DNA from 3 places in the Cytobacillus sp. Bac17 genome. Region 1 is predicted to be linked to each of the others. Evidence: riboswitches for the same ligand, from Rfam matches in the RefSeq annotation. Region 1 holds a riboswitch; each other region holds the start of a gene.
What was found. Region 1 has a riboswitch for cyclic di-GMP ahead of NR125_RS14465 (EAL domain-containing protein). Riboswitches for the same ligand answer to the same signal wherever they lie in the genome.

Region 1 (13,827 bases):
TTTTTCAATGTATGCTTACCAGGAGTGAAAGTGAGAGTGCTTACCGTTGGCGGTGTGGGAATATTTAAGGCTATTGCTCCACCTTTACCATTAAATGTTCCTCTAATATAAACCGTTCCACCCTTAGCTTCGTCTTTGACAGTTACTAAGCCTTCTTCATTAACAGTGGCTAATGTCTCATCAGAACTACTGTAAACTACTTGAGAGGTAACATCTGCGATTGAACCGTCTGAGTAACTTGCTAAGACTTCTAATTGCTTGGTTTCACCTTGTTTTAATGTTTGTTTATCAGGAGTAAATATTAGTGATTCTAAAACAGGTTTGCTTGGAATTGAAATTACGGAAATTGAAGTCTTTCCTTCAAATGTAGCAACAATATTAACCGTTCCACCTGTAGAATCCTCAGGTATAGTAATTACCCCACTTGCATCAACAACTGCTAAAGCTGAGTTTCCACTCTTAAAAGTAGTTTTGCCTGTAACATTTTCTTCAGTACCATTAGAATAAATGGCATTAACCACAAGTGTTTGACTATCACCTTGTTTTAAAGTTGCCACCCCTGGTGTAACCTCAATGGCAGTTACCTCAGGAATACCATTTATTTTAAATGTAGACTGCGCTATAAAATTATTATTTATTGCTTTTATTGTTACAGTCCCACTCTTTGCATTATCTAGTATTTGAATCAGCCCATTTTTGTCAATTACTGCTTTTCCTTGATCTGATGAAGTATAAACTGTTCCAGTTAATCCATCCGTAATATCTTTTGATGTACCATCAGACATTGTTGCTCTAACACTAAGTTGTGCTGTTTCTCCAAAGCTTAATTCAGCTTCTCTGGGAGTCATTGAGATAGATTTTATAACGGGTGGCCCTGTTATATTAACTGTTACCTCACTGACTATATCATTATAGTTAACTTTTACCTTCAACGTGCCTTGCTGAGCATTCGGTGAAACTTGTATTAAACCGCTAGAATTAACTGTAATAATTTCCTCATCAGTACTAGTATATTTTATTTCAGAATCCGCTGTTACATTCTTTGATGTTCCGTCAGCTAGGTTTGCTATTACACTTAACTGTTTGGATTGACCTGATGAAAGATTTAAATTAATTGGGTCAACCTGCAGGTAACTTTGCAGGGTTCCCCCAGAAATCTCCACCTTAACTTGTGCATACTTTCCACTATTCGCAACCTGGATGTATACTGTATCTGGTTGAACATTTTGATTAACCGTTATTAATCCATCCTTGGATACGGTAACTACAGATGGGTTTGAACTAGTATAAGTTGTTCCTGTAGATGCCATAGTAACATCATTTGAACTTCCATCCGACATGTTAAGAAAAGCCTTCAGTTGATGACTTGTTCCACTCTCCAATGATAAAGTTTTTTCAGAAGTAGTTACGCTAAAGGGAGTTGGAGGCGGTACTGTTATAATTCCCCTGACTACAAAATAAAAAGGAGAGAAATCCATACTTTCTTTAGTATAATAATTTTGCAGATTATCCATAATAGCTATATAGTTTCCCTTATTATCTCTTAAAGACACAGAACTAAGCTTCCAAGTACCTAGTTCATCATATTTATCAATCGGGATAGATGCTTCAAATTTCCCTGTTGAATAATTGTTACTAAAATAAACGTAATGGGATTTCCCACTAGGCTTTGTATAAGTTGCATTTAATGAATTTAAACCTGATAGATTATCACTAGTATTTGCAGTTAACTTTATTAAGGCACTATTAGTAGATGCCTGTTCTAATGATACAGATAGGGAATCTAAGATTGGACCTAGTAAATCAGGTGTAGTTTCTTTAACCTCAAACTGAAATTTACTAAAATCCATTTTAATATTAGCCGATGGATTTAATGTTGAGTCATAAGTAGTCTTAAAATTCCTAGCTTTGTCCCTTATCGATATTGAATATAGCCTCCATATCCCTAACTCATCATATTTATCTATACTAAAACTACCTTGGTACTTTCCAGTTGATTGATTGTAATATAAATATAAATCCATAGTTTTTCTACTAGGTTTTATGATTGAAATATTAACATTATCAACTCCAGAACCTACGTCTGTAATATCCGCTACAACTTTAATTTCCGCACCATCTGTTACCTCTGCTACAGGGAGCAATTCAATACTATTTATTACAGGTGGAATTGTATCTTCAAGACCGCCTAAAACATTAATAAAATATGGAGAAAAATCCAATTTATTTTCAGATGAATAATTACTCTGATCATAAATAGTTATTAAATTAGATTTTTGGTCTCTTAAAGTGAGCGAGGATAATTTCCAAGTTCCCGATTCATCATATTCAGAGAAATTTATGGTTGATTCATATTTTTTTGTGGTAGAGTTATAACCAAAACTCAAATTTTTGCTATATGTACCACTTGGAGATTGATAATAACCATATACGTAATCTACTCCGGATAAATCATCACTGATTTCAGCAGTAAGCTTATAAGTCTTTCCAGCAGTTATTTCTATTATACTTAAGCCATCTAATGACGGAGGTGTTGTATCTGGTGTAGGATCTTCAATAATAACTTCCGTTGCATTGACTGTTAAGATTGAACCGAAGCAAAGCATTGATGCAATAATAATTATTATTAATTTCTTCAAAAAACCCATAATCTGTTCTCCTCTCCCCATGTATTATTTCACTTCTAGCAACCCATACTTCCCCCTACTACTTTCTAAAAAAACAAGTAGCATAAAAAAACTGACGCTTTTTTCTGTTTTCGACCCGGCTACCATATGTTATACAACCTAGACACGTAGCTTTGCCTCTCTAACTTTAATTAGTAGATTTCTATTGCGTATCCATTAGGATATTTAGGTAATAATTCCTATTTTGTTGTAATTTATATAGAATGAATTATTTAAATCTGTTAAAAAAGACCCTGAAAAATATTCAGGGTCTTACTAAATTTATCTAAGTTACTACTCAGATTAACGTAATAATTGAAGGACGCCTTGTGGCTGTTGGTTTGCTTGAGCCAACATTGCTTGAGCTGCTTGAGAAAGGATAGAATTCTTAGTTTGTTCCATCATTTCTTTAGCCATATCAACGTCACGTACACGAGACTCAGCAGCAGTTAAGTTCTCTGAAGAAGTACCCAAGTTATTGATAGTATGCTCTAAACGATTTTGGTAAGCACCAAGTTTTGAACGTTGTGCAGATACATCTTCAATTGCCTTGTTTACTGCAGTAATAGCTGCTTCAGCTGAACCTGCAGAAGTTACATCAATACCTTTAACATTCAATGCAGTTGAACTCATATCACCAATACCCACTCTCATAGTTTGAGAAGAGTTGGCACCAATTTGGAAAGATAAACTGCTATCGGCATATTCTTCTATAGAAGCACGTGAAGTGAATGTAGCTTCTTTTCCGATAGAATCACTTGTTAATGCACCTAAAGTAAGTGAATATGAACCATCTGCAGTAGCGATTGTTTGAGCTCCACCTGTAGCAGCAATGCCTGTAATTGTATTAGATTGACCATCCTGAGTAGTCCACTCCATAGAGTAAGTGCCAGCAGTAGCGTCATAGTCAGTGATTTTAACATTAATTGTTTCATTTGCTTCAGAACCTGGAGTTCCAGCAACTGCAGGTGTAGTTGCTACAACTGAATCAAAAAGAGCTTTATCCCCTTGGTTATCAAAAGAAACACTTCCTAGCTCTTCTGTTACACCTTTTAATGAACCATCTAGCAATTTTTTTGTATTAAATTCTGTTGTACTAGATATTCTATCCATTTCTTCTACTAATTGATCTACTTCTTTTTGAAGTTCATTACGGTCAGTTTCTGTGTTTGTATCGTTTGAAGCTTGTACTGATAACTCACGCATACGTTGAAGTATTGAATGTGTTTCATTTAGAGCACCTTCAGCTGTTTGGATTAAAGAAATACCATCTTGGGCATTTTTAGATGCCATATCTAACCCACGGATTTGTCCACGCATTTTTTCAGAAATCGCCAGACCAGCAGCGTCATCTCCAGCACGGTTAATACGAAGACCTGAAGATAATTTCTCCATTGATTTTGACTGAGCGCCTGAAGCACTGTTTAACTGACGATAAGTATTCAACGCCGCAATATTATGATTAATTCTCATTGTTTGTTTCCTCCTTGAGTTATATATCCCACATCCATGTGGTTGCTTTACTAACCAGCAGAAAAGTCGGCCGCCTTTTTGCTGTTTAGCTTTACAATGGTTATATCGACTTATTTTGACAGGTGTTTAATAGTTTGGAAAAATTTTTTATTGCTTTTTAAAAAAGTTGCTTAAACTTTCAATTGCACCAGCATCTGTTTGAGTTGCGCTGCTGTTTTCCTGCTGAATAGATAGATATATTTCCTTCCTATGAATATCCACATTTTTCGGCGCGCTGATACCTAGCTTTACCTGGTCACCTTCAATAGAGAGGATAGAGATTTCAATATCGTCACCAACCATAATCGATTCTTTAAGTCTCCTTGTCAGTACAAGCATTATCTCTCCCCCTGTTCTTGAGGTGTCATGATTTTATGCCTTGTCTGGTAAGGTGTTTGATTAAGAATGACTTGTTTGCCCAGTTTTTTTGTTTGGTTAATGACTAATGGAGCCTGCAGGTTAGCGGTTGTTTCCTTAAATGGCTCTCTTAATGTCAAGATCGCAAATGTCACTACATCTTTTTCTGTTTGAATCTCTAATTTTTCTATTGTCTCATCCGGCAAATCAAACCCATACTGCGGAAACAGAGCAAACGGATCTGTAACAATAAATGCCACCTCAGTTGTCTTTACTGATTGCAGAACAAATAAGTCTGTCCCGTCAAGAGGAAAAATATAAAACTTCTTCTCATCTAAAAACCCCGGTATCCCAGACGGAAAATGAATAATGTCATCCTTATTAATTTCCTGCTCACCATGAAACTTTGTCAGGATATTCATCTTTTCACCTCATTGCTATATTGTTAGATTGATAAAATCAATATTTAGGCTGTTTTTCTCAAGAATTTCTGTGCTGACTTTTCCTGGTGTATAGGTATGAATCGGCTTTCTAATTTCAACGTCAATCTTCGGCTTTTGCGGCTGTGCCTCTATGTTTACTTTGGCTGGTTCGTATTGAATCTTTACGCTATTGTGAGAAGGCACCCAGCCAATATTGAACTGGTTAGGAGGGCCTTCGCTATTTTCCTTGGCCTGATAGGCGATAGGATTACCGCCGTTTTCAATTTTCATGAGCTCTCTTCCCTGAACTGTCCTTCTCTCCATCCCTTTTAGCCAATCCTGGTACCCGTTTTGGGCAAACTCTTCTATTCTTCTGCCGACATTTCTTAGGTCAACGTCTTCGCGTGCTTTTGTCTGGTCAATCGTCAGCTTTCCAGGGATTGTTTCAATTTCCAGGATGGCCTTTGGCTGCTGGATAGATTGGATGGCAGGGGGCTGTTCGATCTCCTGTACCGGCTTTTCTATCCTTAAACCCATTTTGATAAAATTGGATTCCAGTCTAATCTGCGGAAGGTTCATGATAAACACCTCTCTTATGAAAAAAAGCTATCACTGATGGATAGCTTTTCACTGATTATCTTAAAAAGTCAGTCAGGGTTGGTTGAATGATCCTTGCCCCAACACTTAGTGCAGCACGGTGGATGCTTTCCTGGGTTGTAAGGTCGATGATAGCTTTCTCCATATCGATGTCTTCGTTATCGGAAAGGATTCTAGTTGAGAAAACTTCTTGCTGGGAAAGACGATCCTCCATCAAATCGACCCGATTTTGTTTGGCACCAATTTGGGCACGAGCAGACAAAAAATTATCTATATCCTTATCTATACTTTCAAGCATATCCCCGACAGCTGGATCATTTGATTCAAGAGCTGTAATGAGTTTTTGGATATCTCCATCATCGCTGAGCATGTCCCCAAACAAAGCTTTCCCCTCTGTGTTGACAGGAATTTTGATGCCTGAAAAAACCTCAAGCTCGATGGTTCCACTCTGAAAACCTGATTCAGATGGACGTACATTTGTCTGATTGCCATTGAAAATATATTTTCCGCCCACTTGTGTGTCCCCGATATTTTGTAAATGCTCTTTAAGCTGTTTGACCTCTTCAGCAACTGCTTTCCGCTGATCTCCTTCCAGCGTGCCGTTGCTTGCTTGAAGAGTCAGCTCCCTGATTCGCTGCAGGGCCAGTACCCCTTTATCCAGGGCATCATCTGTACTGTCGACCCAGTTTCTCACTTCTCCAATATTGCGGGTATATTGATGAATCCGGTTCAAATCCGTACGATAGTTCATCCCCATCATCGCAGCAACCGGATCGTCTGATGGCTTGGTGAATTTCTTCTGGGTGGAAATTTGATCCTGAAGCTTGTCCAGCCGGCTGTAGCTGTTGCTTAAGTTTCGAAGCATGTTATTTGATAGCATTGATTGTGTTACGCGCACTTTATTTCACCCTTTATCTGCCTACAACGCCCATGCCGTTGATAATTTTATCGAGCATTTCATCAACCACAGTTATGTTTCTTGCTGAAGCGTTGTATGCATGTTGGAATTTAATCATATTGGTCATTTCTTCGTCTAATGACACGGCACTGACGGATTGCCTGTTCTGCTCAACAGAGGCAGCCAAAATGGCAGAGTTCCTTAGATCTTTTTGGGCACTTTGTGAATCAACACCAAGCCGGCCGATGAGTCCGGAATAATACGAATCAAGGCTGCCGTTTAAGTTAGCCTTTTCTTCAGGACTTAGTGATTCATAGCTGCTGAAGCTTTTCTTCCTTAAATCAGCGAGCAGCTGAGCATTTCCGTTATCGCCTGAAGCACCGCTGGCTGCACCTGCTGCAATTTTTGAGGAATCATCCAGTATTTCCTGCTTTACTTTAATCGATTGGGCCGCATTGCCCGCAGTAAATTCAAAAAAGTCCAAACCAGATGGCTCATCAGCCCCGAGCGGGAAACCTTCCCGATGGATCTTATTAAACTCTTTCGCAAAAGCCTCTGTCATTTTATTCAGTTTATCCAGCATTTCAGGGTAAACCCCTTTAGCTTCGCCACCAGATTCATAGCCAAAGCTCTTAACTAATCCTGCAAGCTCTCCGGATAATTTACTGAAGTCATTAATAGTTTCTGATCCTATCTTTAAGCCGGAAATAAAGCCATCACTGCTTTTTTCAACCTCAAGTTTATTTACATCCATAATTCCGGCTTCCTTCGTTACAGGAACCAATTGAATAGGAGGCTCGAATGACTTTCCATCCTGCTGGACAATTTCAATATTATAAAGCCCGTCCGCTATTTTCTGGGCATTGCCGTAATTGTCTGGAATAACCTTAGAAACCTTTACATTAACCAGCTTTGATAAATTGTCCACCAGCACGTCCCGCTGGTCATAAAGGTCATTTGGCAAGTAGCCATGTGGCTCTACTGATGAAATCTGCTTATTTAGATTATCAATTTGTGCGACAATTGCATTGATTTCATCCGCCTTAACGTTAATCTGGCTTCCGATATCTTCCTGGACTCTTGTCAGAGAATTATAGTAATAGTTCAGCGTATCAGCGACCATTTGACCGGTTGCGGCAACTACATCCCTTGCACCTGTATTCTCTGTATGGCTGGATAAATCCTGAATAGCATTCCAGAACTTTTCAAGGGTGCTATGCAGACCATTCTCAGATGGCTCATTCATGATTTCTTCCATTTTAGTCAGGGATTCACTCATCGCACCATAATAGCCCATTTTTGTGCTTTCAGTACGATATTGCATATCCAGGAAGCCTTCACGAATACGCTGGACCGATCCTGCTTCTACTCCTGTCCCCATCTGCCCCGGAATTTGCGGACGGTTAAGCCCGGCACCAGGATATGGCTCAGTCTGTGAAAAGTTAATCCGCTGCCTGGTATAGCCTGGCGTATTCGCATTTGAAATATTATGTCCGGTTGTATATAAAGCACTTTGCTGGGTGAACATGCCGCGGCGGGCTGTTTCAAGTCCCATGAAAGTTGAACGCATGTTTGTTCCTCCGTTCTGCTACACTTTCGAGTTAAAAATTCCTGGATTCATTTTTTCTGAATTCTTTTTGGCAGGCGGGCCGTAGTTCATCGTTTCAGGCTGCGGCCTTAAAAGATTCATAGATACATTTACAAACTGAAGCGAATGATGAACAAGCTGCTGGTTTAGGAAGTTCTGCTCTTTCAGTTCATATACCAGCTCAGCAAGCTCCTTTGTGATGACCTCAAGCTTGAAGCGATCAGGCTGCGTGAGGATATTTAAGCAATCGGAAACTGCAGGGCTCTCAAGCATAGGTGCTATCGACTTCGCTGCCTTTGCCCGCTCTTTCTCCAATCGGCCGATAGCGGCAATATGAGTCTGCTCATCCTTCAGCATCTGATTGAGGGCGTCCATGTCGCCGGTTTTAATAATATCTGTCTTTTTAACTGCGAGTTCATAAAGGCTTTTATGAAGCTTTAGCAGTTTTTCCATCGCTGCAGTAAGTGATTCGGCTGACATGCCATTCCCTCCTCATTATTTTTTCGTATAAAAATTGGCGATGCTTTTCGCGACTTCTTTTGGATTGATTTTATAAGTACCGTTCTCTACCTGGATTTTAAGTTCTTCTACTTTGGCTTTGCGGTTCTCGCTCAGCTGTGATACCTGCTGCATTTCCTTTGCGGTAGAGCTGATTTCGATTTTATCTGATGCCGTTCTGGCTGTTTTCCCTGCGTTTTCAAGCTTGTTCATTTGGCGTTTGTATGGGTTCACGCCTGAAGGACCAAAGTTATTGATTTTCATGTGTACCCCTCACTTTCTTTCCGGTCGAATTAACCTAAGTCTATTATCGGCTATAAGTTTAGTTTCTTTAAATGTTAATTTAACTTTGGCAAAAAATACATCTATAAGCCCATAGAAAAAAGCTATGTGAATGAGTCACATAGCTTAGAATCGCCTATTGATCTTTTCATTGACGGCAAAATAAGTGCCGTGTTTTTCTTTTTGAGCTGCTTCTTTTCTTCGTTCTTCCTCAGAGGTAAACTGCTGGAGATCTTTCTTCAAATCCCCTGCACAGCTGCCGCATAGCTTACCTTCCCGGATGCTTGTTCCGCATTTATCACAGGGATACCCCAAATTTGGAAATTGCGCTAACTTCAAACGGCCGGTCTTAATAAACTTTATGATGAGTTCTTCCTCGACTTCGGTCGCCTCGACAACCTCCATCATCTTCGCTGTCCTGTTTTCCCTCTTCCTGATGAACTGGTAAACCGTCTCATAGGCCTTTTCTTCTTCCTTCCAGCAGTCCTGGCAGACATCGCGAAATTGGTTTCTGACAAAAATGGCATCACATTTCGGGCAGTTAGATAACTCAGCCATATGGTTCTTCCTCTCTCAATTTATATGAAATTATTATAGCTCGAAGAATAGGATAATTATAGAAAAATATTATTCAAAATACAGCTGGCTGCTGGCTGTTTCTATGAATCGGGATTCAGGAACGGAGGGGTTTTGCTCTAGCTGTACCTGCAGAGTATCAAGCATCCCCGCAAGTTCAGCTCTAGGTCCCTCTTCTATAATAAATTGAAACCCGTAATTAGTCAGAGTATCCGATATTTCATCTTTTCTGACAATCGTACCGGTAAAGGCAAGGACCTCCCCTAATAGCTTGGTTTCGATTAATAGAATAATATCTTTTCTCACAGGGAGTTTCATTTTTGAAGCAAATTTAACACCGCCTGCACTCATATCCTCAATCAGGATTTTCGTGCTGCCCATTTTAACAGGCTTGCTGTTAAGCTCTAAGATGGTCATTTCTGCTTCCAGCGGATAGGGAAACTCGATTCGAACATACTTGCGCAATCCTTTAAACACATTGTCTTCCTTGATATTTTGCGGCTTCAGGGTGCCAATTAACAGTTTCTGCTCAAAGGAGGATGGCGGAATTGGCTTGCTGAAAAGATATCCCTGTATTTGGTCACACTCATTCTTCCTTAAAGAATAGAATTGTTCAAAAGTCTCTACGCCTTCTGCTACCACCTTCATATTCAGCCCATGGGCAAGCTGAATCAGATTGGCCGTAATGATGGCATCTTCCGCAGTTTTATCCATTGCCTGTATAAATGTTTTATCAATCTTTAAAACATCAAATTTATAATTTTTCAGCTGTGTGATGGAGGAATACCCGGTCCCAAAGTCATCCAGTGCAATCTTCACTCCCATTGAACCCAATTCTTTAAGCACTGAAATGACGTTCTCTGAGTAATTGATTAGGGAAGATTCCGTCAATTCAATTTCTATTAGTTCCGCCTCCAGATGATACTCGTCTAATGCTTCCTTTATCATAGAAACAAGACTATTTTTCAAAAAGCTTAATGGCGAGATATTAACAGATATCGGAACAATACTTAAGCCTTTTTCTTTCCAGTCAAACAGCTGCCTGCATACCTTCCTTATCACATATTCACCGATATTGATAATGAAACCGGATTCCTCTGCAACAGGTATAAACTCAAGCGGCGAAACTCTGCCCCATTCTGGATGACTCCATCTCAATAGAGCCTCTGCGCTCAATATTTTGCCGGTCTTCGTATCGACTCTTGGCTGATATTCCAGGATGAACTCATCATTCACCAGCGCTTTCCTCATATCCTGTTCCAGGGTAAATAACTTATAAGATTCAATATCCATGGATGGATGATAAACCTGAAATCTGTTTTTCCCTTTCTGTTTCGCATGATAAAGTGACGTTTCCGTATTTCTAACCATTTCCTCAGCTGATACCCCATTATTCGGATATATGCTAATGCCTATGGAAGGGGTTATTTTGAGCTCAAAGCTCTCGATATGAAAGGGATCAGAGAATATTTGATAAATGCAATCTCCTAATTGGGCAGGGTCCTCCACTTCCTGGATATGTTCCTTAATGACAGCAAATTGATCACCGGAAATTCTTGCTGAAAAAAAAGTTACATTTAATTTCTCCCTGATTCTTTTTGCGACAAGTCTAAGAAGTTCATCTCCAGCCGAGTGCCCAAATGTATCATTAATCTGCTTTAAGCGCTCCAAATCAAAAAACAGGACGGCAAATCGGTGTTTCTCATTGTCTTTCACCAAGCTCTGAAGCTTTTGGTCGAAGTATCTTCGATTCGGCAAATCGGTTAAATGATCATAAAAAGCCATATGTCTCATTTTCTCTTCAAGCCGTTTTTGTTCTGTTATGTCTGTGACAAAGCCATCAACCCGGATAAGTTCGCCTCTTTCATCTAAATAGGGGATACTATGATCATTCACCCATCTCAGCTCACCGGATTTATTGAAAATACGATATTGGCAGCGAATGCTCTTCCCATCTATAAGATTCACCCGGTTGGCTTCCAGACTTTGCAGGTCATCGGGATGGATCACTTCGTCCCATAAATCGAAATTATCAATTAGCTCGTCGGCTGTGTACCCGAAAATACCTTCCACTCCCCTGGAGAAATGAAATACCTTTCTTTCTATTAAATCGGCAGAATAAATGCCCACATCAAGATTCTCATAGATTTGTCCTATTTTTCGCTCGTTTTCATAGAGCTTTTCTTCCATGCGCCTTTTTTCCGTTATATCCTGAATCGTTGCAATAATTTTCGGTGATCCGCTATCTTCTGCAAAATAATTCGCACGCTGATGAATATACCGTTCCTCTCCATCCTGCCTGATTATCCTGCATATCAGATCCACACTATTCATTTCCTTTAGCAGCTTTTGAAACTGATCTTCAAAAGCCGGACGGTCGTCTGGATGAAGATAGCTCAAATACATTCTGTAGTCTGGAAAAAAGCCTTTTTGAGACTTTAGGCCAAATATCCGGAACAGCTGATCTGACCAAAACCCTCTATCGTTTTCAACATCGTACTCCAGGCTCCCAATATTTGCGATCTTCTGAGCCTGGTTCAGGTTATTTTTTATTTTAGTTAGTTCCAATTGCTGACTGTTATATTCAGCAGTATCTTTAGTGGTGTTTTCACCATCCTGTGGGTTTATTTCGTCCACTTCAAAACATCCTTTCCAATAAAAAAAGGCAAACGAAAATAGTTATTCTTCTGTGCAGCCCGGCTGCCATGGCAGAAACCTGCTTTAGGCCCGCAGCTTTGCGTCTTTTACTTTCGTAAAATTTGCCCTGGATTAGAATATTTTAACATAGGATTATTTTCCTAATAACTATCTAGTTCAAAAACACCAACTTGTAATTTATTCCATCCATTATCCTCTTGCCAAAGTAAGCGAGCATACTGATGCAGCGCCCCCTGCTTTCAGAACTTTCGCTGCATGATATAGAGTTGAGCCGGTGGTATAGATATCGTCAATTAGGATAATCTTCTTATTTTCGATATGGAGATTAAGCGGCTGGAAGACCTGATGAAAATGGATTCGGTCAAATCGCGATTTCTTGGATTGCTTTTCTGAGTGAATTCGATGCAGCAGCTCCGTCACGGTAAAGCCTGCCTCATGTATGAGGGCAGCAGACTGATTGAAGCCTCGTTCATAAAGCCTTTGGGGACTTAGAGGGATTGGGACGAGATAGTCGAATTCCACGGTACTCAGCTTTTCCCTAATGATAGGAGAAAAAGCTCTCGACAAAATATAGTCGCCCCGGAACTTATAGCGGGCTATAGTTTCTTTCAGAAAGTCATCGTATATAAAAAGGGAATTGTTTTTCAGAAGCTGCCCTGACCATTCTGGATCCCCGTTCCACCTTAGACAATCTGCGCATAGATTCCCTTTTCGAAATTGAAGATCTAAGTTACTGAAGGGCCGGCTGCATTTACTGCAAGTATCTCCATTGATAAATGGGAGTTTATCGGTGCAGCCCTTGCATAAATGATTCTCTTTTGGCCGCGACCAAAGCGTTGTCCAGCTGACAGCTGAAAGGATTTCTTCATGGCATATTAAGCAGTTAATGGTTTATCAGTCCTTTCTTTTTGGCTTCAGTGTTCATTTTAAGGATTTGTTTCTGTGCTTTGATCATGCTTTCGGTTTTGCCGTAATGGAAAAAGGTAATATCACCGCTTGGAAATTGAGAGCTTCTGCCAACCCGGCCAGCAATTTGAACAAGAGCGCTTTCTGTAAAAATGCGGTCTTCTGCTCCGAGTACTGCCACATCAATATTAGGGAAGGTAACTCCTCTTTCCAAGATCGTCGTTGTTAAAAGCATTGGGATCTCTTTATTGCGCATCATTTGGACTTTGTCTTTTCGATCGGGGTCTTCTGCGTGAACAGCTTGGATTTTAGGATAGGTTTTACGAAGGATGGTGAGGACTTTTTCCATTTTATCGATTTTTGGAAGGAAGAGCAGGCACTGCTTCTGGTTGTCGAGCCTCTTCCTAATCCAATAGGTAATTGCTGACGGGAGTTTGTCTTTTTTTAGTGATTTTTCCCAATTTCCGCACCATTTCAAATCCGGTAAAGGCAATGGATGGCGATGATATCTAGCCGGGATAGTGACAAAGTTTCTTTTTCCGCTGCGGCATTCATTTTGCCATTTTTGACTGGGGGTGGCAGTTAAATAGATCATAGAGGAGGTTTCTTTGCGGGATTGGCGGACGGCATACTGCAGGGTTTCGTCTGCCGTATAAGGAAAGGCATCCACTTCATCAAGGATTACGGTGTCAAAAGCTTTATAAAAGCGGAGGAGCTGATGGGTGGTGGCGATGGTCAAAGGAGCTTGAAGGTGGCGGTCTTCACTGCCGCCGTAAAGGACAGCCACCTGAATACCGGGGAAGACTGCTTTTAGCCGCGGACCAAGCTCAAGTACAACATCTGTTCTCGGAGTAGCAATGCATACTC
Region 2 (4,600 bases), on a different contig from region 1:
AAGACTTGACATACCTCATAATTCAGGCGAAAACTTCTCATATCATAGTTTGCTGAGCCTACGGCAGCAATCTCCTCATCTATAGTCAACACCTTGGTATGAATCATTCCTTTGTCGTACTGGTAGATTTGTACACCAGCTTCTAAAAGTTCCCCATAATAAGTACGACTTGCAAATCCCACGATTTTTTGATTATTGTGGCGAGGAACCAGCAATCTTACGCTGACACCTCGAGCTACTGCTGTCTTTAATGCCATGATAATATCTGTTTCCGGTACAAAATAGGGTGTTGTTATATCAATAGTCTTAGTCGCCTGTGTTATACATATAAAGTAAGTTTGACGAATAAATGGGGTAGGAATTCCAGGGTTTCCTTCCAACGTATGGATATACGCTTTTTGCAATGTCCTTGTTTTTGGTGATATGTCTATCTCATTATAATCTAGGGTGCTCAACTCTGATCCCATTTCGGCTGACCATCTGACATGATCTTCTCTGCCGATTGGATTGATTACATCAGACTTTGTTTTCAGGTTAGTTTTTGATTTTATTTTTTCCGGCACTGCCATATTCCAATGAACATCAAAGACAGTCTGTAAATCGACCAATGCATCTCCTATGATTTGCAAGTGGGTATCTCGCCAGAAGCCAACGTCAGGCTTCAATCCTGTATATTCATATCCTACGTTCATGCATCCAGTAAAAGCTACTTTTTCGTCAATTGTGACAATTCTACAATGATCCCGATAATTCCAATAAGAAAAGATCCAAGGAAATCGTAAAGGAAATATTGTCCTGCATTCTATCCCTGCTTCAACCATCTGCCGGATTTTTTTACGCGGGAAATTATAACTCCCCAAGCCATCTCTCATAAAACGAACCCGCACTCCATTTACTGCTTTTTCGATTAGCAGTTCTGTGATGCGATTACCAATTTGGTCATTCCTAAATATGAAATATTCCAGATCAATCGTTTTTTGTGCTTTTTGGAGGGATTCAAGGAGTTGGTCATATTTTGCTATTCCATTGTCAAATACTTGGACTTGGCCCGTTCGTAGCCCATTCACAGTGAAGTGCCGTAAAGCATCGGCGATTACCGATGCTGAATCACCAAATGTATCAGGTAATTTATTAGATTCACTTTTAGAAGAGGTCAATCTTTTCCGATGAATAAACTTAGGATTTGATATGCTAAGATAAAGCAAGAAACCAATGATAGGAAAAAGAAGGACGATTATTATCCAATTCAAAGCCTTGGCAGGCCTACGTACATCCCGAATTGCTATGATTAAGATAAAAAACGTATTTATCAGGTATAGATAAAAAATCCATTCCAACTAAAAATCCTCCCTTGTTTTTCTCTTAACATTTACAAAAAATGTAGGGAGTATACTTTTAGAATTCGAAAGAATACCTAGTTTACTCTTTTGCTTCCTTGTCTTACTCTTCCAGCCACCTATTTATCTTGGCAAAAAACAAATCTAATCCTTCCCTTTCATCAAGATGAAATGCTACACCAGAGAAATCAGGTCCCTGATAATGACAAACGCCCTTGTATTTTTCATGATGACGGATCAGAAGCCGTTCCATCCCTCTGTAAAACTCCAACTCTTCGCCTTGTTTTAGTTCAGCTATCTGATCTTCAAGGGCAAAGGAGAATAAGTCTAATTGCTTCATTCCCTCACCACCAACGAAATTTATAATCCATAAGTCACGAAATCATCAATTTTTTGTCACATTTTGTCGTTTTCCACTATATTCACTGTGTTAATATAGCTATAATGGCAAATTTTACGAAAGTAAAAGACGCAAAGCCACGGGCCTAAGGCAAAGCTAAGGCAGCCGGGTTACCGAGATTTATCAATCTCGTAAATCTCTTATAACTCCTTTCTTTAATTTGCCTAATTTCTAAAAGGGAGTTTGATATGATTAAAAAAGTACTTATTGCTGACGATTCAATGTTTATGAGACAAGTACTTAAAAGAACCTTGTCTGAAGGCAATTATCATGTAATTGCTGAAGCCTCTGATGGTTGCGAAGCTATATCACTTTTCAAGGAATCTTCCCCAGATATCGTATTACTAGACTTAACAATGTCATGTAAAGATGGAATGGCTGTTTTAAAAGAGATTAAGAACCTTGATACAAGTGCAAAAGTTGTTATATGCTCCGCAATGGGACAATCTAAATTAATCGTGGAAGCTTTAAATTATGGTGCTAAAGATTTTATTGTAAAACCATACTTTAATGAATTAATTCCCGCATTAAATAAGCTTGTCAGCTAAACAACCTCTTTATAGAGGTCTTTTTTTTGAGGAAACTTAGCAGCTAGCTCAGGTTCGCTGCTTTTAAATTCATATGGCGCTGTGTTTTTCTGAATAGCATTTCACGCAGGGACCTTCAACGTAGAAATAATTTGGCTTTCCACAATTCTTGCAAGTCTTGGAGTAAGTATTCCAACGTTTATTACAGTCCCTGCACTCAAGTAATAAGAGGTTATTTCGATGGCCGATCACAGTCCCCTTGGCCAGACATTTTGGACAGCGAGTAACTAACTTAACATTTGTGATAGTCATTTTTCATATCTCCCTTCAAAACCATTTATTTGGTGCAGCCTCCGCATCAATCTCCCGAAAGGATGCCAGTACAAGCTCATATTTCAGTTCCTCGTAATCACAATCGTTAATACTCTTTCCTGACTGAGCCTTAAAAATATTCAGTTCTGATAATCTCTTGATGAGGATATTCCTTTTCTGTTGCATAACGGATTCATAAAGGATCCCCATAGTATCAACTCCCTGATCTCAATAGTTTTAGTTTTTCCTGCAAATCTGCTTTCTTCTTAGCAAGTTCCTGCTGCTCATTCTTTAAAAGTTTAGGCTTTTCATGCTGTTGGTCCTCATCAGAAAACCAATCTGGCAGCATTTCCGTACGTATTGGCTTGGCTCGCATACCCTTAGTCTTATAAGAATTAGTGTTTTTAAAAGGCTTAACGTTTTTAGCTGCCTCTTTCGCCTGTTCTCTTGCTACTAAGGCCTCATAATGATCCATGATGTATTTTTCACAGTAACCGAAGGCTTTAATGGCTCCATTTGGCTGACGTTCTTTATATTCAGCAAAACACTGTTCAAGCAATTTGATTGTTTGTGGCAACGGCATACCACGGGCGACAATCCGGGCGATTGCTTCATAATCTTTTGTTGTTGGGTAAACCGAACGTCCTTCAGCAACTGTTCGTAAATCAATAAATTTTTCTGCTATGACATCCACTGGATCCTTAGTAGAAGTATTTAATTCTTTAATTCTTAAATTCTTTAATTCTTGTTCTTGTTTCGATAACGTTTCGATAACGTTTCGATTTCGCTCTGATAAAGGTTCATTATCCGTTTCGATTGGCGTTTCGTTATCATCGTCAAACCCTTGGTATTCGTGGTATTTAAGGATGGTGAACACCGTTCCGTAATCCGTTTCGTTAACGGATACTATTCCTTCATCAACTAATTTCTTAACCGAACGTAAAACCGTGCTTTTGGAAACTTTTTTAAATCCTCTTTTTTCTTTGTATTCGAGATCTTCGGCTAACTTTGAATAGGAACGGAGGTACTGACCTCTCCTTAACTCAATGCCCTTTACCTTAACTCCATCCTTATGAACAGCTTGTAAAAGAAGCAATGTAAAAAGCCGAAAAGTGGTAACATCATGCCATATCTCGTTTTCAAGTATTTTCCTATGAAGCTTTATCCAGCCTTGCACCTTTGTACCTCCTCCCCTCAAATTACCTTCTCTCACAGACAGCAAATCCGTTTTTTACACCTTTTACTTTGTAATCTGGATACCGCCGCATATACTCTAAAACAAGCATTTTCAAATGTTCTTTACCTCTTGCCTCCTCCCAGATCCATGCTGGAAGGAGGACATTTGTTTTGTTACTCTGCATCTTCAAAATCTATGTCCAATGATTCCTGGGCGGACATATTTTTGCTAGTTTTTTTCTTCTTTTGATTCACATCAATAATTTCTGGTTCGGAAGCTGATTCTTGATCTTCTTGGCTTGGTGGATCGAATTGAATGGACTCTTCATACTCATTAGCCTCATCCGTAATATCTTTTACCTCACGCCACTGCTCGTCTTCTGAGAATGCTTTTTGCATATCGATGGACAAGATACCCCATTTGCCTAACATGTTCCTAAGAACTGTTTTCATTGCCATGGCATCGTAATCAGAACGCCAAACATTATTAAGAGATTTCTTGTCTTTTGCCTTGTTGTGCTTAATTCTGTGCGCCTCTACTTCGTCCCGGGTCCAATAGACTGTTTTTTCAAAGCCATTGACCAACTTAAAGTAGCCACAGTAACCGATAACCTTATCACTTCTCTTGGCGTCCAAATCAAGGTCAATTTCCTCCGTCAGACGATTCCACTTTAGAAGTTCCCCTTCGTATACCGGTATTACATTTATGGCCTTGTACTGGCCGCTTCTTAATGCCAGCTGAATGTAGCCTTTGTAGCCCAGTTGGAACTGTGCTGCCTTATACCCTTTTTTAGAATCGTAAAAAGCAACAATCCAGGCGTAACCTAAGTTTTTATCAACCGGAAGAT
Region 3 (13,827 bases), on a different contig from region 1:
GCCTGTTCATCATTACGTTCAAGGATATGAAGATGCACATAGCCTGTCACAGACGGAAGGCTGGGCGATTCCTCTTTGATGGAGGATTCCAGCTTCTGGATCTCCGCTTCACGCCATTCTTTCTTTTTAAAAAAATGTGTCCATAACAGCCGATATAAATGGGCCCGCTCATAATCCAACCCAAAAGAACCGGTGATCAGCCCGGCGGAATCATCTTTCAGTTTTTCAATATATTGATCGAAAGCGAAGGGAAGGGAGTGCACCGACAGTTTGTTCATTATCTCAACCGAATCTTCCATCAGGGACTGATAGAGATGGCGGTAATAACGGTCAATCAATTCTTCGCCATGGCCGTACTTCCTGCTCAGCGCCATTAGCTTTTTAAAAGAAAAGACATAGCCGACAAGCAGATACAGCAGCTTCCATTCCTGTTCAACCGGTGCTCCCGCTTTCATGCGCCGCAGATAAACATGGAAAAGCTCAGGGAGTACATAGGGACGAGGCTCTCCCTGTTTTTCCAGCAGCTCGGTAAAGCTTTCCTCGAATCCGGCAACCCAGCCGTCGTAACCTGTCTTCATCTGACCGGAGGATTTCAAAAGATCCTTCGCTCTTTGAAGCCCCCAATTCTTGGCTGTCTGCTTTTCCTTTATCGGCTTCCTCCACTCTTCAATCCACATGGACACACTTTTGGCTTTGGAAAGAAGCTGCAGAAATACCGCAGTCTGATGGCGGCAAAAACCTTCAGCCGGACAGGAACACTCGCTCAAATGAATGAACTCAAGATTAAGTTCAACCTTTGCGGGAGTCACATCCTGGACCGTCGCCAAAACCTTATCATCTTCGAAGCGAAGCTGATACACAAGCCCCTGCCGAAAAAGCATCAGCCCCTTCTGCACCAGGCGCGCATCTTCCTCATTCTCTGCCCGCAGTAACCCCTTCAGCTCATTCGCTGCAAACTCTAAAGGCTCCAAAAACCGCTCCGGAATCATTTCACAACCCCCTTGTTGGTGTGGGACAAAGGGACAGGTTCCTTGTCCCATCTACCCGTAGGGGACAATCAGCCAGTCCCCATGTTCCAAAGTACATTCCTATATTATAACATTTAGGGCAGTTGGAATGAAGGTGCGCGCTGTTTCAAAAATAGCTGAGGGAAGTTCTTAATGGGAATTGTGTGGAAAAAAATTATCGGAATTTTCGATCCATTTCAAATAAAATGGTATGATGGATTTAATGCTTTATAGGAACTGGGTGGGAAAATGACTGCTGTAAATGCTAGACAACAGGAAGCTGATAAATATTCGCTGCATGATGCCGGCTTCAAAAAAATTATGATTGCGATGACGAGTGCATCCATTTTAGTATTCGCTAATTTATACTTTGTGCAGCCGATTATGCCGCTGCTCGTGAAATCATTTGACATCACATCTGCAGCAGCCGGTTTATCACTGTCTGCTGCTGTGGTTTCTATGATTTTCGGATTGTTATTTTTCGGGTTTCTATCTGATCGAATTGGGCGGGTTTCCATAATGAATATTACGCTTGTTTGCACTATTATTCCGTTAGTGCTTTTGCCCGTTTCGCCTAATTTCGAAACGTTTCTGGTGCTGCGTTTCCTGCAGGGCATTTGTATAGCGGGCCTGCCTGCAGCTGCCATCGCGTATCTAGGGGAGGAACTTGATTCTAGAAGCGTCAGTCTCGGCATCACCATGTATATTGCAGCCAATGCCATTGGCGGAATGGCCGGCCGCATCTTCGTCGGGTACATTGCTGATATGGCCAGCTGGCAGACTTCTGTTTACTTCCTATTTGGATTCTCCATTCTGTTATTCATCATTTATTTTATGACTCTGCCAAAATCTCATTATTTTAAGCCCAGTAAAATATCAGTTCAAAAAGACTTATCAGGCATGGGCTCACATCTGAAAAACACGAAACTTTTCCCTGCGTTCGCGATGGGAATCCTCCTCCAATTCTCGTTTACAGGAGTATGGACGTACCTGCCTTTTTACCTCGAACAGGATCCTTTTAATCTTTCTGTAAAAAATATTTCGTTTATTTACCTGGCATACAGCTTCGGCATAGTTGGCTCCATTCTGGGCGGAAGGCTATCTGCTCATTTTAGGCAAGCTACACTAGTCTCGGTCGGAACTGTCATTTTAATAGGAGGGACCTTGCTTACCAATGTGCACTCTTTATCAGTAATTGTAATAGGTCTATGCCTGACCTGTCTTGGATTCTTTGTGGCGCATTCACTGATGGCGGCCATTGTAAATGAGCGCGCTGCCCATCACAAAGCCGGTGCCTCGAGCATCTATCTCGTAAGCTATTACCTTGGAGTTGCAACCGGAGGGACGCTTGCCGGCCTGGTATGGCAGACTGGGGGCTGGACGGGGATTACGGTGGTTTCCTTTGGTCTGCTTCCGGTTGTGGTGTGGCTGATGGCAGGCAGCAGGAAGGTTCATCGCTGATATGATAGAGGGGCTTCGGACAGACTGAGCGGCAATTTAATCGGAGTCCGAACCCGTGTCGCCTTCGGACATGCTAAGGCAGAAATTAGTCAGTTAGAGTCCGAACCGTGTCAGAGTCTGACAGTAGGAATAATCCAGTTGGAGTCCGTACTTTTGTCAGCTTCGGGCCAGCAGAGCAGAAATTTCCTTATTGAAGTTCGTCACAAGGCGGATTTATCGAAAATGAACCGTTCATTTACTAAAAACATTTAATACGAAGCTTAAAAGCCCCAATCCATAACGACTGGGGCATATTTCTTCCATAAAAACCGCACTGAGATGCCTTCATGTATCATTAAAATCAGTTTATGTGCGGATAGACTCAACTTACTTGCGGATAAAATTTTTTCTGTGCTTATAACCACAATTTACGTGCGGATAGAAATTTTTTCGTGCGGTTAGCCATTTTTAAGACTGCAGACCAACACTCCTGCCTCAACCTAACGGGGATCCCGTTCCTGCCCCGTTTTTAAATCAATAACCTTAACCGGGTTCTCTGGAGCATTGACCGTTTTGCTCTCAGGAGCAGCTTTCCCGTTTTCCACCCAGTCGATAAGCAAGTCGAATGACTGGTGAGCGTAAGGCAACAAAGGCTGAAGTTCTTTATCCGGATCGGCGGAGCTGTTCCAGACAAGGCTGTCAACATGGTTCCCATTCTCAATAGTATACATTCGGTGCAGATCCTGCTTTCCGGCTTTCTTGACCAGATTTTGATATCCCTTTGCATGAATATCCGGGAATATCAGCGAATCAAGGGAACCAGTGAAAGAGATGAGCGGCACATCTATATCTCCAGTATTGGCCACTTCCTTAATATTTTCTTTCACTTCTTTTGGACGGGTCACATATTTATAATCTTCAAAGACAGAATCAAAGGATCGGTCTCTCACGCCATTAACAAAGTTCAGGTAATTGCTCCAATGCGTACGGCCTGGGGCTTCCGGATCGAAATGGTCCCGATAGATATTCAGCGAGACAAACCAGTATACCTGATCATGATAGGCCCATAGTTTTTCCGATCCTTTGGGCAATCCAGCTTTGTATAGCTCTTTAATCGCTTTCTGCTTTATTTTGCCGCTTCCAAACAAAGCTTCCTCCGCATGATTCACTACGGTGGTCAGAGAACTGATTAAATTTGGCTTTTCTTCCGTCCATAACACGCCTTCCCAATCAACTCCTCCATCAAAAAGACGCGGTTCGCCAGTCTTCTCTGGATGGTCATTTTCAAGGGCATAGCGCACGACGTATCCGCCATTGGAAATTCCCATCGCATATGTAGGAATTTTATGCACTGCCGATACTAAATCGCTCGCCGGGTCAGTAGAATCTGCCGGATCGATCAGACCATCGGAATAATGGCTGACTAAGTATCGCTGTGCGGCTTTCGTAACCTGCCGGAACCGCTGGTGCCATTCTGCTACGCTATCATCCTCAGCGGCTAAGGCATTCTTTACTTTTGCAAATGGATCAGCTGAATCAGCGTCACCCTGGGTGCCTTTATCAATCGCTGCAAAAGCATATCCTTTTTCCAGGACATAGTCGCTGAAAAGCAGGTCGGTTGATGTTTCATTTCTTGTAGCCGGGATTCCCGAAACAACCAGCCGGCCATTCCAGTGATCCGGAACCCTTATGACAAACTGGGCATCTTCAAAAATACCATTTACCTGTGTTCCCGTTACAGAAGAAGGCTTGTACATTTGATGCCATCCGGTTTCTTCCGCGGCATTTCCCCAAAGATAAGGAGCAAGACCGATGTTTCCGTAAAGGGTCGCCTGCTGATATTGGAGGGGATTCTTGGTGGTCAGCCAGTTGTTGTTCACACCATCAAAGTATTGTTGCGTTACTGTATGCGCACCAGGTATTATGGCCTGGTTTTCCGCAGCAGTTTGCTCGGCAAAACTTCTTTCCGGAAAAAGTGAAAAGCTTAAAGCAGATGCCAGTGATAACGCAATTAGCTTATTTTTCAGATAAATCAATCCCTTCTGCATAATCTTTTACAGTTCTATTCTACTTTTACTAATTATGGGAATCATGGGTCTTAGTAATTAATTATTTGAATTTTCAGTATAAATGAAAGCAGAGCATTGAGAATTGTGATGACTGACCGATGCTAGTACTATAGCCTTACATGCGGGACAAGTTGGAAGCAATGGGAATTCAAGTAGATATGGGCGCTTTAATGAATTCGAGCTAGTAGCGCAACCGGCCAGCACTTACATGGGACCAGTCCTCTTGTAGGGATATGTTCTGACAAACTTTTTTGAAAAGAGGAAGAGCATGCTTACAACTTATAAGCCTAGTCATTTTAAAAGCACACAGGTTCTTGAAAAAGAAGCTGTTTTGGCTGCAATTGAAAATTCTCTGGCTATGATTGAATTTGATAGTAACGGGAAAGTGCTGTGGGCAAATGAGAATTTTGCCCGCACTGTCAAATATCGTGCAGAAGAAATGCCAAATATGATGCATAAGCAATTTTGCACCCCTGAATTTACCGCCAGCAGGGAATATCAGGAGCTTTGGAGAAATCTGCGCAATGGCAAAAGCTTTCAGGAAAAAATTCAGCGTGTGAACAAGCAAGGAGATCTTATCTGGCTCGAAGCGACTTACACACCGGTATTTGGGAATGATGGCAGTGTAGAAAGTGTTGTAAAGGTTGCTACGGATATTACAGAAAGGGAAACGAATACAGCGCAGGTAGCATTCCAGCTGCAGGCAATGTCAGAAGCCCTTAGTGAAAAAGCAAAAGCTGGAATTGAAAGAAGCAAAGAGGCAGCTCAGGCAATAGCCAAGCTCGTTTATGAGTCCAAAGGGAACCTGGAAATTCTCCATTCTCTCAAATCACAGACACAATCCATCGGCAGCATCGTAAAAACAATCCGTGAAATCGCGGCCCAAACGAACCTCCTGGCATTAAATGCAGCTATTGAAGCAGCACGTGCCGGCGAACATGGCAGAGGCTTCAACGTCGTTGCCGGAGAAGTGCGAAAGCTCGCAAACCGGGTGCAGGACTCCATCCAGGAAGTCAGTGCCCACATCAAAGGAATATCAGATGAAATCAACAAAATTAGTGACGCAACTCTGCAATCACAGTCAGGCATAAGTGAAAACCAGGTTCATAATGAACATGCTGTATCTGCTTTTAAAGATATCGGGGAAGCTGCAAGAAAGCTGGATGAACAGGCGAAGGGTTTTAAGAGTATTTTATAGGAAAATGTGGGCTGCTTTATAGCAGCTCTTTTTTTCTGCAGATAGGAAGAATGGATGAGGCTGGCGAATTTACATATATTCTGTTTATTTTTGATGAGAGAAGATGTTTTTATGAAATATTTCCACAGGACATTCACTTCAGAGTTAAAGGGGAAGATTCATAGAATTGAAAAGGAACTAAAAGAACAAATTGAAAAGCTTCTAAGAGAGAATAAAGCGGCTTTTTCAAAGAAAGGCCTGAAACTCGAGGCTGAATTTAATCAGGAGGGCAGAGATGTTTTCCAGCCTGGATACAGATCCTCCATTTCACTGGGGATTTCTGATAAAAGAGGGGATCTCATAGATGTAAAAATCATTAAAATTTGGGAATGCGAATACTTTTTTCTTGGAATGCCGGTATCGAAAAAAAACCCTGGAAGCAAGTTGTTTGGGGAGCTTCTGGATGAACCTTCACAAGAAATAACAACGGAGTTAGAGCAATGGATAGCTGAATTTTGGGATGAACTTACCAATTAAGAGAAACAGGAGGAAAAAGTATGGGAAATCAATCTTTAAAGCTGCCTAAGGAATTTGAAAAACATCGGAGCGAATTGGAAAAAACAGTTAAATCGTTTGTCTGCATACATGCAGAAAGAGGGGAGACCACACTTTATGAAAGCAAGTTCGGAGGAAAGCCCTACCTTCCAAAAACGAGCGAACATCCAAAGGATGAGCAGGGAAATTATATGAATCTATTTGCGCAAATCAATTTCGAAGAAGTTCCTCACATTGAGCCTATGCCTGAGAGCGGAATTCTTCAATTCTATCTCTCGCCGGTTGATGATATGTACGGACTTGATTTTGATAATCCGGCTGATCAAAAAAATTTCCGGGTTGTTTATCATCCAAATGGCGGGAAAGATGAGTCAGACCTTGTGACAGATTTTTCGTATATGCCTGATTTAGGTGATGAATATGATCCGATAGTTCAGGAAGCAAAGATGATTTTTAACCTTAAGTTCGCTCCTGTACCTGCTGAGGATTTCCGATTTGAGGACATGGTCAAAATTGACTTATTTGAATCCATCGATCATCCGGATTATGAGGATTTATATGAGCTTTACTCCGAGGAATTAGGTGCAGAGGGCCATAAAGTTGGCGGCTATCCCTACTTCACCCAGCAGGATCCTAGAGAAAAAGGGGACCCAACAGGTGATTATAAAATTTTGCTATTCCAGGCGGATACGGACGATGATATTGAGCTGATGTTTGGGGACAGCGGTGTTGCCAACTTCTTTATTAAGGAAGAGGATTTGCGGAAGAGGAATTTTACAGATGTTCTTTATAATTGGGATTGCTGCTAACGTACCAACCCCCAATTATGAGGAGATAACTGAATGGAGGGGTTCACATTTGGACAGAAAAAGGATAAACCTGAGCGGCTGAGTCCGAACCTGATGCCCCTTCGGACAGAAGAAGCAGAAATCGGGGAGAAAGAGTCCGAACCTGAAGCCACTTCGGACAGGAGAAGCAGAAATCCGAGAGGTTGAGTCCGAACCTGATGCCCCTTCGGACAGAAGAAGCAGAAATCGGGGAGAAAGAGTCCGAACCTGAAGCCACTTCGGACAGGAGAAGCAGAAATCCGAGAGGTTGAGTCCGAACATGATGCCCCTTCGGACAGAAGAAGCAGGAATCTGAGAGAAAGAGTCCGAACTTGATGCCCCTTCGGACAGAAGAAGCAGAAATTCGATCGAGTGAGTCCGAACTTTTAGCTCCTTCGGACAGGAGAAGCAGAAATCTGAGAGATGGAGTCTGGACATAGCGAACTAATTGTCCGCGGTGGAAATCAACAGACTCACTTACAAGCGAAACCCCTATCTAATAAGAATAAAGGAAATTAGCAATATTAAATTGCGGAAAAGTTAGAAAACTCTTGAATTAATAAGAAATAACCGCTACACTTATAATATACAATTTTTCGTATATTGATTAAAGGTAAAGAGGTATTACAATATGAGCCGTATTTGGGAAAGTTTATATTCGAAGAATGGGCTGGCTGCAAAGTTTATTGCAAAGGAGCTTATTCAGTTTTCGGAGGGAGAGAGAATCCCACGCGTAAGTGATTTTACGGAAAAGCTATCCTTGGGCCGGGGAACTGTTCAGGGGGCATTAAGAGTGCTGGAAGATTTGCATGCCATAGCTCTTGAATCCAGAGGACATCTTGGGACCTTTCTGAAGAAGAGGGACATCAACCTGCTGTATGAGATTGCCGGCATCGGACCAGTGATGGGCGTAATGCCGCTGCCTTATTCCCGTAAGTATGAGGGATTGGCGACTGGCATTGTCGAAGGGTTTGAGGAAATCAACAAAAAGTCTGGCCTTGCTTATATGAGAGGAGCGAGAAGGCGGATCGAATCATTAAAAACCCGGCGCTACGATTTTGCGATCATGTCTCAGCTGGCGGCAGAAGAGGCAGTGCAGGAGTTTGAGGGCCTGGAAATTCTCCATACACTTGGGCCGGAGACCTATGTAACGTCCCATAGAGTCTTTTTTTCAGATAGCAAAAACAGCGAGATTACTGATGGCATGAAAATAGGAATTGACTATTCATCTGCCGACCAGGCAAATATTACCCTCCTTGAATGTGAAAAGCACAAGGTTGAACTGATAAAGGTGGACTATATGCAGCTTTTCAATATGCTGAAAAACGGCAGTATTGATGCAGCGGTCTGGAATGCAGATGAAGCGAGGGCGCTAAAAACGTTTGCCTCCTCTGACTTTAAATCAAAAAAGGCAAAGGAACTGGCCATAAAAGCAACCACAGCAGCCATTGTCATAGAAAGTGAAAGAACAAATATCAGGGAACAAATCCAGCTCCTCCAGTTTAATAAAGTAGAAGAGACCCAAAGGCTGGTGGAGGAAGGAAACAAGTATCCTCACTATTAAGAAACTGAAGTTCTAGTTTCTTATCAGCACTAATATACTAAATACTGTATTCTGGAGGGATTTAAACATGGATTTAAATCAATTGAAAGAAAGAATGGACATTCTTTTAGCTTCATCTGTTGTCAGTACCAAAGCAGCTGATATAAGCACGTTAGCGTTTATGCATTTACAGTCACACTTGAAAAAAGATGCTATAGATGGAGCTGAAATGCTTTTCACCCATTTGCCGACAGCTCTGACGAGAATTGAAAAGGGTGAACAGGTTGAGGCTCCCCATCCTGCCTTGCTGGATGAAGTTAAACAGTCACTAGAAGCATCAGTGGCAATAAAAGAAATCGATTACGTACAACAGCTATGGAAGAATCAGCTCCCCCAAGAAGAAATCGATTTTCTGGTCATACATTACACAAATGTACTGCAAATCAACAAAGGAGGAAATTAAGATGAAAATTGTAGTTGGCGGACAGGTTGATAAAAAAGAGATTGAGAGCTTGATAAAAGAGATTGATAGCAGCATAACGACGATGGTCAAGTCGGATTTGGAGGCTGCGATGGCTGTTAAGACGGGACAGGCAGATTATTATGTGGGAGCCTGCCACACAGGAGGCGGCGGAGCTTTGGCCATGGCGATTGCACTACTCGGCAAGCCAAATTGCGAGACCGTCTCCATGCCAGGAAAAAAGCCTGTTGAGGAGAAAATTGTAATCGCTGTCAATGAGGGGAAGAAAGCGTTTGGATTTACAGCTGACCACAAAGAGACCGCAGTGCCTATGATTATCAAAGCTTTAAAGAATAAAAGTTAATCCATTTTATCTGAGGGGGAAAAAGAAATGGAAATGACGTTAATTATCCTGATTGGTGCCGTTGCTGCTGTTTTGGCCAATATGAATATTGCGGTTTTCAATGATGGGCTTCGTCCAATTGTTTCCGAACATGTGGAAGGCAGGATGACGAGAAGGGATCTTGCCTTCACTGCCTTTGCGATGAGCTTCGGCCTTGTAATCGGATTTGGAATACCTTTTACACTCTCGGCCAGTATCATCCTCGTTCACAGTATCCTGCTGGGAACAGATATTATCGGTTTGCTGACACCGAAAAATAAATGGGGAACACCGCTTGCGGCTGTGATTGGCGGTGCTTATGGAGCAGGGCTGTTAATCGGACTCGAAGGCTTTGTGAAGCTGTTTGATTATCTGCCTCTTAATTTCCTTGAAGCTATGGGAGCGGTTGGAACACCGGTTGTCGTAACGTTTATGGCATTCCCGGCGCTTGCGGTTGCCATGCAGTTCAGCGTGAAAAAAGGGGTTATTACGTTTATCGTATCAGCATTGATCCGCCAGCTCGCTGTCTGGCTGAATGAAAGCGGAGTCCTTACGATTTCAGGAACCACTGTAACACTGAACCAGGAAGGAATGGCCCTTATTACAGGAATGATTTTCCTTCTTGTATTTGCCATGAAGGAAAAGGCAGAAGAAGGCTCTTCCATCGACCTTGCCGCAGTATTCAGTGACAAAGTGGCGAAAATCAGAAAAAATGTCGTGTTCTTTATGATTATTGGCGGTCTTATTGCTGCTGCTACGAATCTATGGATCATGGCAGGAGATCCGATTTCTCTAAATCTATTAGCGGAAGGCAAAGCAACAGATGCCGGAATTGCAGCAGCTGCCCGTGCACTCGGTTTTATTCCGCTTGTAGCCAGTACAGCAATTGCAACAGGCGTATACAGCCCGGTCGGATTTACGCTCATTTTCGTCGTCGGATTTTTCTCCCCGAATGTTTGGGTGGCTTTAATCGGCGGGGTCATTATTATTTTCATTGAAGTTATGCTATTAAGTTCAATTGCGAGATTCCTTGATAAATATCCCGGTGTCCGTAATTCCGGAGAAAATATCCGCAGTGCGATGACCAAGCTTCTGGAAGTAGCCCTATTAATCGGCGGAGCAAATGCCGCCAATGCGATTGCGCCGGGGTTCGGATTCTTCTTCATCGCCGGATTCTATTTGCTGAATGAAGCGGCAGGACGTCCGATTGTCCGCATTGCGGTCGGCCCTGTGGGTGCCATTGCAGTCGGAATCATTGCCAATATCCTGGTTGCACTTGGAATCATGAACATACCTCAGTAAAGGAACCAAATAAAGAGAACGGAGTGGACAGCCATGATACAAACCGTACTTGGAAAAATTGCTCCGGAAGAATTGGGGATTTGCTCGGCTCACGAGCATCTCTCCATTGACCTTTCGCGAGTGAAAAAAGATCCGGATACCATACTGGATGATGAACAGGGCATGCGTGAGGAACTGGAGGACTTCTATCGTCTCGGCGGAAGGTCAATGGTGGAAGTGACGAATGACGGCATGGGCCGGGATGCTCATGTGCTAAAAAGGCTGAGCGAGGCAACAGGGGTTCACCTTATTACATGCACAGGCTTCTATAAAGATCCTTATATCCCCCATTTTGCAGACGGCTGGAATGCGGAGCAGTTTGCACAGCATTTTATAAAAGAAGCCAAGGAAGGGATTGCCGAAACGGGCATTCTCCCGGGTGTCATCGGGGAAGTGGGCACTAGCAAAAATGAAATGAAGCCGATTGAACGTGAGCTCTTAATTGGTGCCGCTATGGCCGGAGCCGAAACCGGCCTTCCGGTGACCACTCATACAACGCTCGGAACACTCGGGCTTGAGCAGGTGCAGCTGCTGACAAAGCATGGCCTTCCGGCTGATCAGATCATCATCGGCCATCAGGACCTTAACCCGAATAAAGACGAGGTTCTCTCTGTTTTGGAAACGGGAGCCTATATCGCTTTTGATACGATCGGAAAAAATAATTACCGCCCTGATGAAGAAAGAGCTGCTTTTCTCCTTGAATTCATAAACCGCGGCTTTGAAAAGCAAATTCTTCTTTCAGCAGACTTAACCCGCAAGTCGCATTGGAAAAAGCACGGAGGACCGGGATATGGACTTGTGCTGGAGACCTTTATTCCAAGATTGAAAGAATCAGGAGTTCCGGAAAGCATTCTTCATCAATTCCTGACCGTTAATCCATCCAGAGCTTTTTCAATAAGGGAGCGATCATAGTGTCCACATATAACCGAGCTGAATTAAAGTACGCAAAATCAGTTTTGCCAAGCCTATCGATACAGGAAGCACAGGAAAAACAATTCAAATTGGTAGACAGAATGAGCCGCTATTTCAAAGGCAGGCAATTTCTTTCAATGGGAGACCTTGGTGTTTCTCCAGCTTATAAGCGTCCGGAACAGACGTATCTTGTGGAAAGAGTTCTGGCGGATTTCTTTGAAGCAGAAGACTGCGCCCTTGTCAGGGGAGCCGGAACAGGCGCGATCCGCAATATTCTAAGCATGCTTTTGTCTCCTGGAGATGAAATGTTCATTCATACTGCACCTGTTTATACGACGACAAAGGAAACGTTAAGGATATTGGGCATTAAAACCGTCCAGGCAGATTACAACCATCTTGAGGAGGTCAGAATGACCATCAGAAGTAATCAAAATCCTAAAGTTTTCTACATTCAGCATGCACGCCAGCAGCCGACAGACCATTATCAATTAGCCGAAGTCATCAAAGCCGTGAAGGAAGAACGCCCGGATCTTCCAATCGTCGTGGATGACAATTATTGCGCGTTGAAGACAAAGGGAATTGGCGTGGAATTAGGAGCGGATTACTCAACCTTTTCCGGATTTAAGCTTCTCGGGCCGGAAGGAATTGCGGTCATTGCCGGCAAAAAAGAGGCCATCGAACGGGTGCATCACTATAACTACTCGGGCGGCGGCCAGGTTCAGGGCTACGAAGCCATGGAGCTTTTAAGAATGATGACATTTGCACCTGTATCGCTGGCTATTCAAAACGAACAGGTGGAAGAGCTCTGCCGCCGTCTGAATGAAGGGACTGTGAACGGGATTCGCGCCGCCTACATGACGAATGCCCAATCCAAAAATGTCATTGTAGAACTCGAAGATCCGATTGCCCAAAGAGTGATCAGCATCAGTGATGAGCATGGGGCGGCCACTCATCCGGTTGGGGCGGAATCAAAATATGAAATTATCCCGATGATTTACCGAGTTTCCGGCAGCTTTTTGGAAGCACAGCCCGAGCTGAAGGAATATGGACTGCGCATTAATCCGATGAAATCAGGAGCGGGCACGATCATCGGCATTCTGGAAAAAGTGATACCTCTTGCAAAAGAAGTGCAGCATCGTTGATACCCGTAAATAAAGGGGGAAGGGGGAAGCTTCAATGTTTTTAGATGTAACAAAGCGCAGAAATCCTAAGCTTATTCAATCAGGTGTCACTTTGCACCAAAGCGGGCAAATACCCCCGAATACGTACGTGATTGACCTCGATATACTCGGAGAGAATGTAGAAGCTCTGGCAGAAACGGCAAAAAATCATGACTTTACGCTTTATTTCATGAGCAAGCAGCTTGGAAGGCTTCCGTTTATAGGCCAGTTTATTGCAGAGCACGGAATCGAAAGAGCGGTTGCTGTTGAATTCGACGAAGCCAAAACATTGGCAGAAGGCGGCGTTAAACTAGGAAATGTCGGCCACCTGGTTCAGCCGGGGAAAAATCAGTGGCCGGAAGTGCTGTCGTGGAATCCGGAAGTCATTACCCTATTTTCCCTTGCGCGTGCCAGACAGCTTTCTGATGCAGCTGTTCAATCAGGCATGGTGCAGGATGTACTTCTCAGGGTGTATGCAGAAGGCGATATGATTTATCCCGGACAGCAGGGCGGCTTTCGATTGGAAAGGCTGGATGAAGAGCTTCTCGAACTGGCCGGGCTTCCAGGGATTAACATAGCAGGCGTCACGACCTTCCCGAACCTTCAGATATCTCAGGACAGGAGAAGCATGGAGCCGACTCCTAACTTTAAAACCCTCCTAAAAGCAAAAGAGGTTCTGGAGAAAAAGGGCATTATTGTAAAGCAGGTAAACGGTCCAAGTGCGACCAGCTGTGAAACCATACCGTTCCTGGCAGAACAGGGTGTAACACATGGAGAACCGGGACATGCCCTCACCGGAACGACCCCGCTGCATGCTTACCGGAATCTCCCTGAGAAACCTGCCATTGTATATGTAACGGAAGTGTCCCACCAGGATCAGGAGCATTATTACGTCATTGGCGGCGGCTATTACGGACGCTCCCATTTAACCGGGTGTCTGGTCGGAAACAATGA

Region 2: it holds a riboswitch for cyclic di-GMP, as region 1 does, so the genes downstream of both, NR125_RS23270 (response regulator) here and NR125_RS14465 (EAL domain-containing protein) in region 1, are expected to answer to the same signal.
Region 3: it holds a riboswitch for cyclic di-GMP, as region 1 does, so the genes downstream of both, NR125_RS29640 (methyl-accepting chemotaxis protein) here and NR125_RS14465 (EAL domain-containing protein) in region 1, are expected to answer to the same signal.

What each region holds. Positions count from the first base shown of each region.
Region 1 covers NZ_JALJRC010000011.1:18,470-32,296, forward strand. Annotated here, with positions in the region: gene NR125_RS14415 (Ig-like domain-containing protein) at 1-2,669, opposite strand, end outside; gene NR125_RS14420 (flagellin N-terminal helical domain-containing protein) at 2,970-4,139, opposite strand; gene csrA (carbon storage regulator CsrA) at 4,287-4,517, opposite strand; gene fliW (flagellar assembly protein FliW) at 4,517-4,957, opposite strand; gene NR125_RS14435 (DUF6470 family protein) at 4,973-5,536, opposite strand; gene flgL (flagellar hook-associated protein FlgL) at 5,592-6,452, opposite strand; gene flgK (flagellar hook-associated protein FlgK) at 6,466-8,022, opposite strand; gene NR125_RS14450 (flagellar protein FlgN) at 8,041-8,520, opposite strand; gene flgM (flagellar biosynthesis anti-sigma factor FlgM) at 8,536-8,802, opposite strand; gene NR125_RS14460 (TIGR03826 family flagellar region protein) at 8,947-9,378, opposite strand; gene NR125_RS14465 (EAL domain-containing protein) at 9,448-12,033, opposite strand; cyclic di-GMP riboswitch class I at 12,084-12,170, opposite strand; gene NR125_RS29610 (ComF family protein) at 12,244-12,576, opposite strand; partial or broken gene NR125_RS29925 (ComF family protein) at 12,799-12,942, opposite strand; partial or broken gene NR125_RS14475 (ATP-dependent helicase ComFA) at 12,938-13,827, opposite strand, start outside.
Region 2 covers NZ_JALJRC010000028.1:66-4,665, forward strand. Annotated here, with positions in the region: partial or broken gene NR125_RS23260 (phospholipase D-like domain-containing protein) at 1-1,337, opposite strand, end outside; gene NR125_RS23265 (hypothetical protein) at 1,441-1,677, opposite strand; cyclic di-GMP riboswitch class I at 1,774-1,855, shown strand; gene NR125_RS23270 (response regulator) at 1,926-2,285, shown strand; gene NR125_RS23275 (hypothetical protein) at 2,592-2,762, opposite strand; gene NR125_RS23280 (hypothetical protein) at 2,791-3,753, opposite strand; gene NR125_RS23285 (recombinase RecT) at 3,927-4,600, opposite strand, start outside.
Region 3 covers NZ_JALJRC010000015.1:110,550-124,376, reverse strand. Annotated here, with positions in the region: gene NR125_RS17600 (SWIM zinc finger family protein) at 1-989, opposite strand, end outside; gene NR125_RS17595 (MFS transporter) at 1,257-2,468, shown strand; gene NR125_RS17590 (alpha/beta hydrolase) at 2,948-4,474, opposite strand; cyclic di-GMP riboswitch class II at 4,641-4,724, shown strand; gene NR125_RS29640 (methyl-accepting chemotaxis protein) at 4,785-5,714, shown strand; gene NR125_RS17575 (hypothetical protein) at 5,808-6,230, shown strand; gene NR125_RS17570 (YwqG family protein) at 6,251-7,057, shown strand; gene NR125_RS17565 (hypothetical protein) at 7,091-7,243, shown strand; gene yhfZ (GntR family transcriptional regulator YhfZ) at 7,707-8,639, shown strand; gene NR125_RS17555 (PRD domain-containing protein) at 8,707-9,081, shown strand; gene NR125_RS17550 (DUF2620 domain-containing protein) at 9,083-9,442, shown strand; gene NR125_RS17545 (YhfT family protein) at 9,470-10,762, shown strand; gene NR125_RS17540 (phosphotriesterase family protein) at 10,796-11,713, shown strand; gene NR125_RS17535 (aminotransferase class V-fold PLP-dependent enzyme) at 11,713-12,855, shown strand; gene NR125_RS17530 (YhfX family PLP-dependent enzyme) at 12,890-13,827, shown strand, end outside.